2 regions of the Streptomyces sp. NPDC003943 genome follow, and region 1 is predicted to be linked to the other one. Evidence: riboswitches for the same ligand, from Rfam matches in the RefSeq annotation. Region 1 holds a riboswitch; the other holds the start of a gene.
What was found. Region 1 has a riboswitch for ZMP and ZTP ahead of ACWEV0_RS05315 (serine hydroxymethyltransferase). Riboswitches for the same ligand answer to the same signal wherever they lie in the genome.

Region 1 (4,353 bases):
TGGAGATCGCGATCCGCTACGGCTACACCTCGGGCGAGGCCTTCGCCCGGGCGTTCCGCGCCGTGCACGGTGTCGGTCCCGGCGAGGCCAGGCGTACCGGCGCGGCTCTGAACTCGCAGCCCCGGCTGTCCTTCCGCCTCACCGTCGAAGGGAACAGCACCATGCGGTACCGCATCGTGGAGAAGGAAGCATTCCGGGTCGTCGGCAAGAAGGCCCGCGTCCCGCTGATCCACCAGGGCGTCAACCCGCACATCGCCGAGCACATCCGGAGCATCCCGCCGGAGACGATGCTGCGGATCGTGGGCCTGTCGGACCAGGACCCGGAGGGTGTCGTCTCGGCGACCGTGCGCCTGCCGGACGGCGTCAGGGACGGCTTCGAGGAGGGCAGCGAACTCGACTACTACCACGCCGTGGTGACCGCCGAGGCCGAGCTGCCCGAGGACCTCGACGTGCTGGACTGCCCGGCGGGCACCTGGGCCGTGTTCGAGAACACCGGGCCGTTCCCGCAGGCGCTGCAGCAGATGTGGGGCGACGTCGCGGCCCAGTGGATCCCGTCCAACCCGTACGAGTACCGTCCGGGGCCGGAGATCCTGCGCACCCGCCCGGCGCAGGACGACCCGGCGCACAGCGACGCCCAGCTGTGGATCCCGGTGACCCGCACCAGGGGCTGAGCCGCACGTCACGTGACGGTCCGGGACGGGCGAGGCGCCCGTCCCGGACCGCTTCGGACCGCTTCGGACCGGGCGGAGCCGGTCCGGCTAGACCGGCAGGCCCGGGGCCGGGAACGCGGCCATCAGCTCGGCGACCTCGGCGCGGATGACGGCCAGGGCGTCCTCGTCGCCCTTGCCGGCGGCGGTCACGCCCCGGTCGATCCAGTCGGCGACCTGCGGCATGTGCGCGACGCCGAGGCCGCGGGAGGTCAGCGACGGGGTGCCGATGCGGATGCCGGAGGGGTCGAAGGGCTTCCGGGGGTCGAACGGGACGGTGTTGTAGTTGACGACGATGCCGGCCCGGTCGAGCGCCTTCGCCGCCACCTTGCCCGGGACCTCCTTGGGCGTGAGGTCCATCAGGATCAGGTGGTTGTCGGTGCCGCCGGACACCAGGTCGAAGCCGCGGTCGAGCAGCGCTTCGGCGAGGGCCCGGGCGTTGGCGACGACCGCGTGGGCGTAGTCGCGGAAGGACGGCTGGGCCGCCTCGTGCAGGGCGACGGCGATGGCGGCGGTCGTCTGGTTGTGCGGGCCGCCCTGGAGGCCGGGGAAGACGGCCTTGTCGAGGGCCTTGGCGTGCTCCTCGCGGCACATCAGCATCGCGCCGCGCGGACCGCGCAGGGTCTTGTGCGTGGTCGTGGAGATCACGTCCACGTGCGGCACCGGCGACGGGTGGGCGCCGCCCGCGATCAGGCCGGCGATGTGGGCGACGTCGGCGACGAGCACGGATCCGGCCTCGCGGGCGATCTCCCCGAACGCGGCGAAGTCGATCGTGCGGGGCAGCGCCGTGCCGCCGCAGAAGATCACCTTCGGCCGCTCGGCGAGGGCCAGCTCGCGGACCTGGTCGAAGTCGATGAGGCCGGTGTCCTTCCGTACGCCGTACTGCACGCCCCGGAACCAGGTGCCGGTCGCGGAGACGCCCCAGCCGTGGGTGAGGTGGCCGCCCATCGGCAGGGCCATGCCCATCACGGTGTCGCCGGGCTGCGCGAAGGCCAGGTAGACGGCGAGGTTGGCCGGCGAGCCGGAGTACGGCTGCACGTTGGCGTGGTCGACGCCGAAGAGGGCCTGGGCGCGGGCGATGGCCAGGCTCTCGACCTGGTCGATGTTCTGCTGGCCCTCGTAGTAGCGGCGGCCCGGGTAGCCCTCGCTGTACTTGTTCTGCAGCACGGTGCCGGAGGCTTCGAGGACGGCGGCGGAGACGTAGTTCTCGCTGGGGATGAGACGCAGGGTCTCGGCCTGCAGCCGCTCCTCGGCACCGACGAGCGCGGCGAGCTCGGGGTCGGCGGCGGAGAGGGCCGGGTGGTGGGCGGGAAGGTTCATGGCGTTCCTCCGGGATGGAGGTCCGGTGCGGCATCCGCACGGGACCTGGTCAGGGTTCCCGTGATGCGAGATGGGGGCTCACCCGCCGAAGGCAGGGGGCGGGCGGCATCTGCACGGGACTCTTGTCGTTTCCCGTGATGCCCAGGCGGGCGGCATCCCGTGTGCTCTGCCGCGCACGGCTCCCCCGGGGTTCGTTCCCCGTACGCCAGTCGCCGTGCGTGTTTCCAGACTATCGGGCGCGCCGTCACGACAGGTTTCCCCGTCCGGCATGCGAGCGACGATAAGAAAAGGGAACCACACCCGCCCCTGGCCGCAGGACGAACGGAGACCCCGTGTCGAGTACGTCGAGTTCTTCGAGGACGCAAGACGAGATCGCCGCCGCGGACGCGCACAGCGCCCACAACTACCACCCCCTGCCCGTGGTCGTCGCCTCCGCGGAGGGCGCCTGGATGACCGATGTCGAGGGGCGCCGCTACCTCGACATGCTCGCCGGGTACTCGGCGCTCAACTTCGGGCACGGCAACCGGCGCCTGCTCGACGCCGCCCGCGCGCAGCTGGAGCGGGTGACGCTGACGTCGCGCGCGTTCCACCACGACCGGTTCGGGGAGTTCTGTACGCGCCTGGCCGAGCTGTGCGGCAAGGAGATGGTGCTGCCGATGAACACGGGCGCGGAGGCCGTGGAGACGGCGGTGAAGACGGCCCGCAAGTGGGGGTACGAGGTGAAGGGCGTGCCGGACGGGCACGCGAAGATCGTCGTGGCGGGGAACAACTTCCACGGCCGGACGACGACGATCGTCAGCTTCTCCACGGACCACGAGGCGCGCGACCACTTCGGTCCGTACACGCCGGGCTTCGAGATCGTGCCGTACGGCGATCTGACCGCCCTGGAGGCGGCCGTCACGGAGAACACGGTGGCCGTGCTCCTGGAACCGATCCAGGGCGAGGCCGGGGTGCTGGTCCCGCCGGCCGGTTATCTGCGCGGGGTGCGGGAGCTGACGGCCCGGAAGAACGTGCTGTTCATGGCGGACGAGATCCAGTCGGGCCTGGGCCGCACGGGCCGGACGTTCGCGTGCGAGCACGAGGGCGTGGTGCCGGACGTCTACGTCCTGGGCAAGGCGCTCGGCGGCGGTGTCGTGCCGGTGTCGGCGGTGGTCGCGAACCGGGACGTCCTCGGGGTGTTCCGGCCGGGCGAGCACGGCTCGACCTTCGGCGGCAACCCGCTGGCCTGCGCGGTGGCGCTGGAGGTCATCGCGATGCTGCGGACGGGCGAGTACCAGCAGCGCGCGGCCGAGCTGGGCGAGCACCTGCACGCCGAGCTGGGCCTGCTCGTGGGCGGGGGCGCCGTGGAGGCGGTGCGCGGCCGCGGGCTCTGGGCGGGCGTCGACATCGCGCCGGCGAAGGGCACGGGCCGGCAGATCTCGGAGAAGCTGATGGCCCGGGGCGTCCTTGTGAAGGACACGCACGGGTCGACGATCCGGATCGCGCCGCCGCTGGTGATCTCGAAGGAGGACCTGGACTGGGGTCTGGAGCAGCTGCGGGCGGTGCTCTCGGCGGACTGACGGTTCGCGCTGACGGACGTGGGCGGTCCGGTCCACCTCCGGACGGGCCGCCTCCGGGAGGGCCGCCTCCGGGAGGGCCGCCTCCGGGAGGGCCGCCTCCGGGAGGCGGCCCTGCCCGCCTCCGGGCGGACCGTCCACGTCCGTTTCGTGCCCGACTCCCCCCATTGACACCCCAGTTGGTCTAGGCCAATGATGGCCGCCATGTCGAGACCCCGTCTGCGCCGCGCGCTGCGTCGCGCGCTCGCCGCGCTCGTCCCGCTCGCCTTCGTGAGCGCCCTCCCCGCCCCCGCCCGGGCCGCCGCCTGGCCGGAGCCCGTACCGGTCGTGAACCGCGTCCAGACCACCGACCCGGTCGTCTTCATCACCATCGACGACGGCTGGTACCACGACCCGGCCGCCGCGAAGCTGCTGCTCGACCGCCGGGTGCCCACGTCCCTCTTCCTGCTGCCGGGCGCGTACGCCTACGACTCCGGCTACTTCCACACGTTGCTCGACCAGGGCCCGTCCCGCGTCGAGAACCACACCGTCGACCACCCGGACCTCACCACCCTCGACGCCGCCGGCCAGCAGGCGCAGGTCTGCGGGGCGCGCGAGGCGCAGCTCGCCGAGTTCGGGGACGGGGCGCGGCTGCTGCGCCCGCCGTACGGGACGTACGACGCGACCACGCTGACCACCGCGCGGGCGTGCGGGGCGAAGGCCGTGGTGACGTGGACGTACGACATGACGACCTGGGGCCAGTGGACCCCGCCGACGCCCGCGCTCAAGGC
Region 2 (4,353 bases), on a different contig from region 1:
CCACACCGTCACGTCGTCCTCGCCCCACGCGCTGTACGCCCAGTCCGCCAGGAGCCCCGGATCGCCCCGGTCCACCAGCGCCGCCCGCAGCCGCCCGGCCAGCCGCTCCCTCAGCCGTACGACCCCGGGCGCGCACGACGACGGCAGCAGCGGCCCCGCGTAGCCGGCGAGCGCCGTCGACACGGCCCCCGACGCCAGCCGCCGGTCCACCACCGCGAAGTCCGCGTCCACCGCCTCCGTCAGCCGGTACGGACGGGACGCGAGCACCTCCGCGCCGAGCAGGCCCCGCAGCCGGGACAGTTCCGCCCGCAGCGTCACCGGCGTGACCGACTCGTCCTCGTACAGCAGCGTGAGCAGCTCGTCCCCGGACACGCCCTCCGGGCGCTGCGCCAGGATCACCACGATCTCGCTGTGCCGGCGGCTCAGCCGCAGCCGACGCCCCGCCACGTGCAGCAGCGCCTCGTCCCGGCCGAGGGACGTGAGCCGAGGCCGGCCGGCGGCCGGGGCGGGGGAGACGAGCGCGAGCTGCGACTCGGCGGCCCGCGCCACCGCCTGCACGAACGCCAGGCTGTGCGGATGCGCCAGCCCGTCCCCGCCGGTGATGTCCACCGCCCCGAGCAGCCGCCCGGAGTGCGGATCGTGCACCGGCGCCGCCGCACAGGTCCACGCCTGCACCGGCCGCCGGAAGTGCTCCGCCGCACACACCTGAACCGGCCGGTCCACCGCCATGGCCGTTCCCGGCGCGTTCGTCCCCGCCGCCGACTCCGACCAGCGCGCCCCGGCGACGAAGTTCATCCCGCGCGCGAGGCGCAGCGTTCCCGGATGCCCCTCCACCCACAGCATCCGGCCCGCCGCGTCGCACACCGCGAGCAGATGCTCGCCGTCCCGCGCGTACGCCCCCATCAGCTCCCGGATCACCGGCATCGCCGCCGCCAGCGGATGCTCCTCCCGGTGCCCGGCCAGCTCCTCCTCGTCGAGTTCGACCCGCGCCGCGCCGTCCGGGCTCACCCGCGCCCGTAGCGAACGCCGCCAGGACTCCGCCACCAGCGGCCGGACGGGCGGGCTGCCCGGCGGGGCCGCGAGCGGACCGCCGGCCGTGAACGCCTCGTGCGCCCGCCGGACCGCCGCACCGTCCGTGTCCCCCCACGTGTCACGCCACGTGTCGCTCACGCTCAACTCGGCCTCCCCGTCGAGGTCGTCGGCATCCTGACGTCGTCCTTGACGTCGTCCTGGGCGTCGTCCCGGATGTCGTCCCGGACCGTCGTGGACGTCGTCGTGGACGCCATCGTCATGCGCGCAGGGCGGGCCGACAAGCGTCCGGACCGGCCCGCATACGCGCCCTGACCGGTACCCATCACCCGGGCGTCCCGTAGAGTGGGACCGGGCCGTGACTGGCGCTTGAGGTGGATCACCACCGGGGAGCGGCCCGGCGGACGCGCGTACTCGCAGTACCGGTGCACGCGGCCGTGTCGCAGCCGTGCGCCTGGGCGAACCACCTTCCTCGACGACGCCCAGGAGTGGCCCATGTCCACCAGCACCGCACGCCTCATGGACGGCACCGCGCTCGCCCGCCGCACGGTCGAGGAGACCGCGGCCCGCGCCGCCGAGATCACCCGCCGCACCGGCACCACCCCCTGCCTCGCCACCGTCCTCGTCGGCGCCGACCCGGCCTCCGTCACGTACGTCAAGATGAAGCAGAACCGCTGCGCGAAGGCCGGAATCCGCTCCAAGCACGTAGAGCTGCCCGCCGAGACCACCACCGAGGAGCTCGTCGCGGTGATCACCGCGCTCTCCGAGGACCCCGAGGTCCACGGCATCCTGCTGCAGCACCCGGTCGGCCCGCACATCGACGAGCGCGCCGCCTTCGAGGCCATCGCCCCGGAGAAGGACGTCGACGGCGTCACCATGGCCTCCTTCGCCGCCATGGGCTTCGGCCTGCCCGGCTTCGTCTCCTGCACCCCCGGCGGCATCATGCGGCTGCTCGACGAGTACGAGGTCGAGCTCAGCGGCAAGCGGGCCGTCGTCGTCGGCCGCAGCGCCATCCTCGGCAAGCCCGCCGGCCTGCTGCTCCTCGGCCGTGACGCCACCGTCACCTACTGCCACTCCCGCACCACCGACCTCTCCGCCGCCGTCCGCGAGGCCGACATCCTGGTCGCCGCCGTCGGCAAGCCGCAGTTCATCAAGGGCGAGGACATCAAGCCCGGCGCCGTCGTGATCGACGCCGGCTACAACGCCGGCAACGTCGGCGACGTCGACTTCGACAGCGCCGCCGAGCGCGCCTCCCTCATCACCCCGGTTCCCGGCGGCGTCGGCCCGATGACCATCGCCGTGCTGCTCGCCCAGACCGTCGACGCGGCCGAGCGCCAGCTCGGGCTGTAGGTCTTCCATGGCGTGGGCCCCGGATCTCGTGCGAGCAGCGGGATTGTCACGGTTCTGTACGAGCGGGGCCCAACGCGCCGGTATCGCTCGCCACATGGGCGCGCGCGGGCGAGGCTGATTCCCATGCTCCGCCCGCCGACGGAAACCCCGTCCCGCGACGCCCGGCCACCCAGACGGCCGGGCGTCGTCGTCCTGCCGGTCGCCGCGCTCGCCACCATAGTGGCGCTCTCGGTGGCCTTCACCGCACACGGTGGTACGGCCGAAAGAGATCTGCACGGCGCGCCGCCCCCGGCACACGACACGAGCGGGACAGCCGACCCGGTCAACCCGGTCGACCCGTCCGCCGCGCCACCCGGTCAGCACCCCTCGGCGCAGGCCGAGAGCCCCAGCCCGATGCCCGTCCGCACCGCGGACCGCACGGCGGAGGGCCGCACTGAGGCCACGGCGACGGCCACCGCCGTGCCGCGCCCGTCCGCGACCGCCACGCCCCCGCACCAGCGGCGCGCCACGGCGGCCCCGCCCGCACGCACGCCGTACGACGCCCTGCGCGTCGGCGACTGCTTCGACATCGACCGCGACGCGCCGGGCACCGTCATCCGCCGCGCCTGCGACACGCCCCACGACGCCCAGGTCGTCGCCCGCCCCGTCCTCACCGGCAGCTACGCCGACGACCGCGCGGTACGGGACGCGGCCGCCGCCCTCTGCCGCGCCCCTCTCCGCGTCAAGGCCGCAGAGCAGCCCCTCGGCACCCGCTGGACCACCTTCGTCCAGTACCCGTACCGCACCAGCTACCTCCTGGGCGAGGACAGGATCGCCTGCAGCCTGGCAGCACCGTCGGACACGGGCAGGAAGCTGACGGCGCCGCTGCAGTGAGGCGCGGCGCCCGACCCGTGTGGCGCCGCCGCCGGTTCGAGGTGCCCGCGCCGCTACCCCTCCGCCACTCCCGACAGCGCCGCCGCCGGGTCGTGTTCCGGGGCGCCCGCGGGGGTCCACGTTCCGTCCTCCTCGCGGTACGGCCACCAGCGGCCGTCCTCGCCCAGGCGCAGCTGGAGGTTCGTGCCGGTGAGGGTCCAGCGGGCCGGGCCGGACGGGTGGAGGGCGGGACGGTCGGCGGGTTCCCAGGCTTCCAGAAGACGGGCCTCGGCCCGGCGCAGGGCGTCGGGGCCCGGCGTCCACTCCTCCTCCAGGACCGCGAGGCCGGCCGGGCCGCCGAGGCGCCAGGCGCGGACCGCGAGGTCGAGGCCGGTCCGGGTGCGGCCCGAGCCGGTGGCGAGGCGGGCCGCGATCCACGGCACGGGGGAGCCGGCGGCCAGCCGTACCGCGTCCTGGGCCACCGTCAGGGGCGGGTCGGCGAGCGTCGTCGCGGCGCTCGACTCCGCCTGCGCCTGCGCCGGGCCGGGCGGCGACGGTACCCCTGTGGCGGCTTCGGACAGCAGCCGGTGGGCCCGGGCAGCCGCGTCCGCCGCGAGGAACTCCAGGGCCGCCGGATCGAGGCCCGGCTCCGGGCCGGTCTCCGTGTCGAGGGACGGCGGCTCACCCGGCGCGGCGGACGGGACCGGCGGCGCGGGCAGCGGGGGCAGGATGCCTCCCGCCGCGAACGCCTCCGCCGCCGAGACGCCCGAGACACCCGACGCGCCCACTGCGCCCGACATGCCCGAGCCTCCCGCCGGGCCCGAGCCACCCGCTGCGCCGAAGCCGCCCACCGCGCCGGAGCGCCCGTCCCGCGGCCCGTCGGACCCCGCCGTGGCCCACGCCGCGCTGCGCTCCTGCAGCGCCTCGACCAGCGCGCGCTCGCCCCGTCCCCGCATCAGCAGCAGCACGAACGGGTCCTCGTCGAGCAGCCGCGCCACCTGGTAGCAGAGGGCCGCCGTGTGCGGGCAGTGGTCCCAGGCCTCGCAGCCGCACCGGGGCTCCAGGTCGCCGATGCCCGGCAGCAGTTCGAGCCCGGCCGCCGCCGCGTCCTCAACCAGATGC

Region 2: another riboswitch for ZMP and ZTP. It lies ahead of ACWEV0_RS13555 (bifunctional 5,10-methylenetetrahydrofolate dehydrogenase/5,10-methenyltetrahydrofolate cyclohydrolase); the one in region 1 lies ahead of ACWEV0_RS05315 (serine hydroxymethyltransferase).

The regions. Positions count from the first base shown of each region.
Region 1 covers NZ_JBSGIW010000008.1:28,564-32,916, reverse strand. Annotated here, with positions in the region: gene ACWEV0_RS05320 (AraC family transcriptional regulator) at 1-671, shown strand, start outside; gene ACWEV0_RS05315 (serine hydroxymethyltransferase) at 759-2,027, opposite strand; ZMP/ZTP riboswitch at 2,160-2,250, opposite strand; gene rocD (ornithine--oxo-acid transaminase) at 2,360-3,586, shown strand; gene ACWEV0_RS05305 (polysaccharide deacetylase family protein) at 3,788-4,353, shown strand, end outside.
Region 2 covers NZ_JBSGIW010000025.1:50,422-54,774, forward strand. Annotated here, with positions in the region: gene ACWEV0_RS13550 (GAF domain-containing protein) at 1-1,170, opposite strand, end outside; ZMP/ZTP riboswitch at 1,378-1,496, shown strand; gene ACWEV0_RS13555 (bifunctional 5,10-methylenetetrahydrofolate dehydrogenase/5,10-methenyltetrahydrofolate cyclohydrolase) at 1,525-2,379, shown strand; gene ACWEV0_RS13560 (hypothetical protein) at 2,503-3,252, shown strand; gene ACWEV0_RS13565 (SWIM zinc finger family protein) at 3,306-4,353, opposite strand, start outside.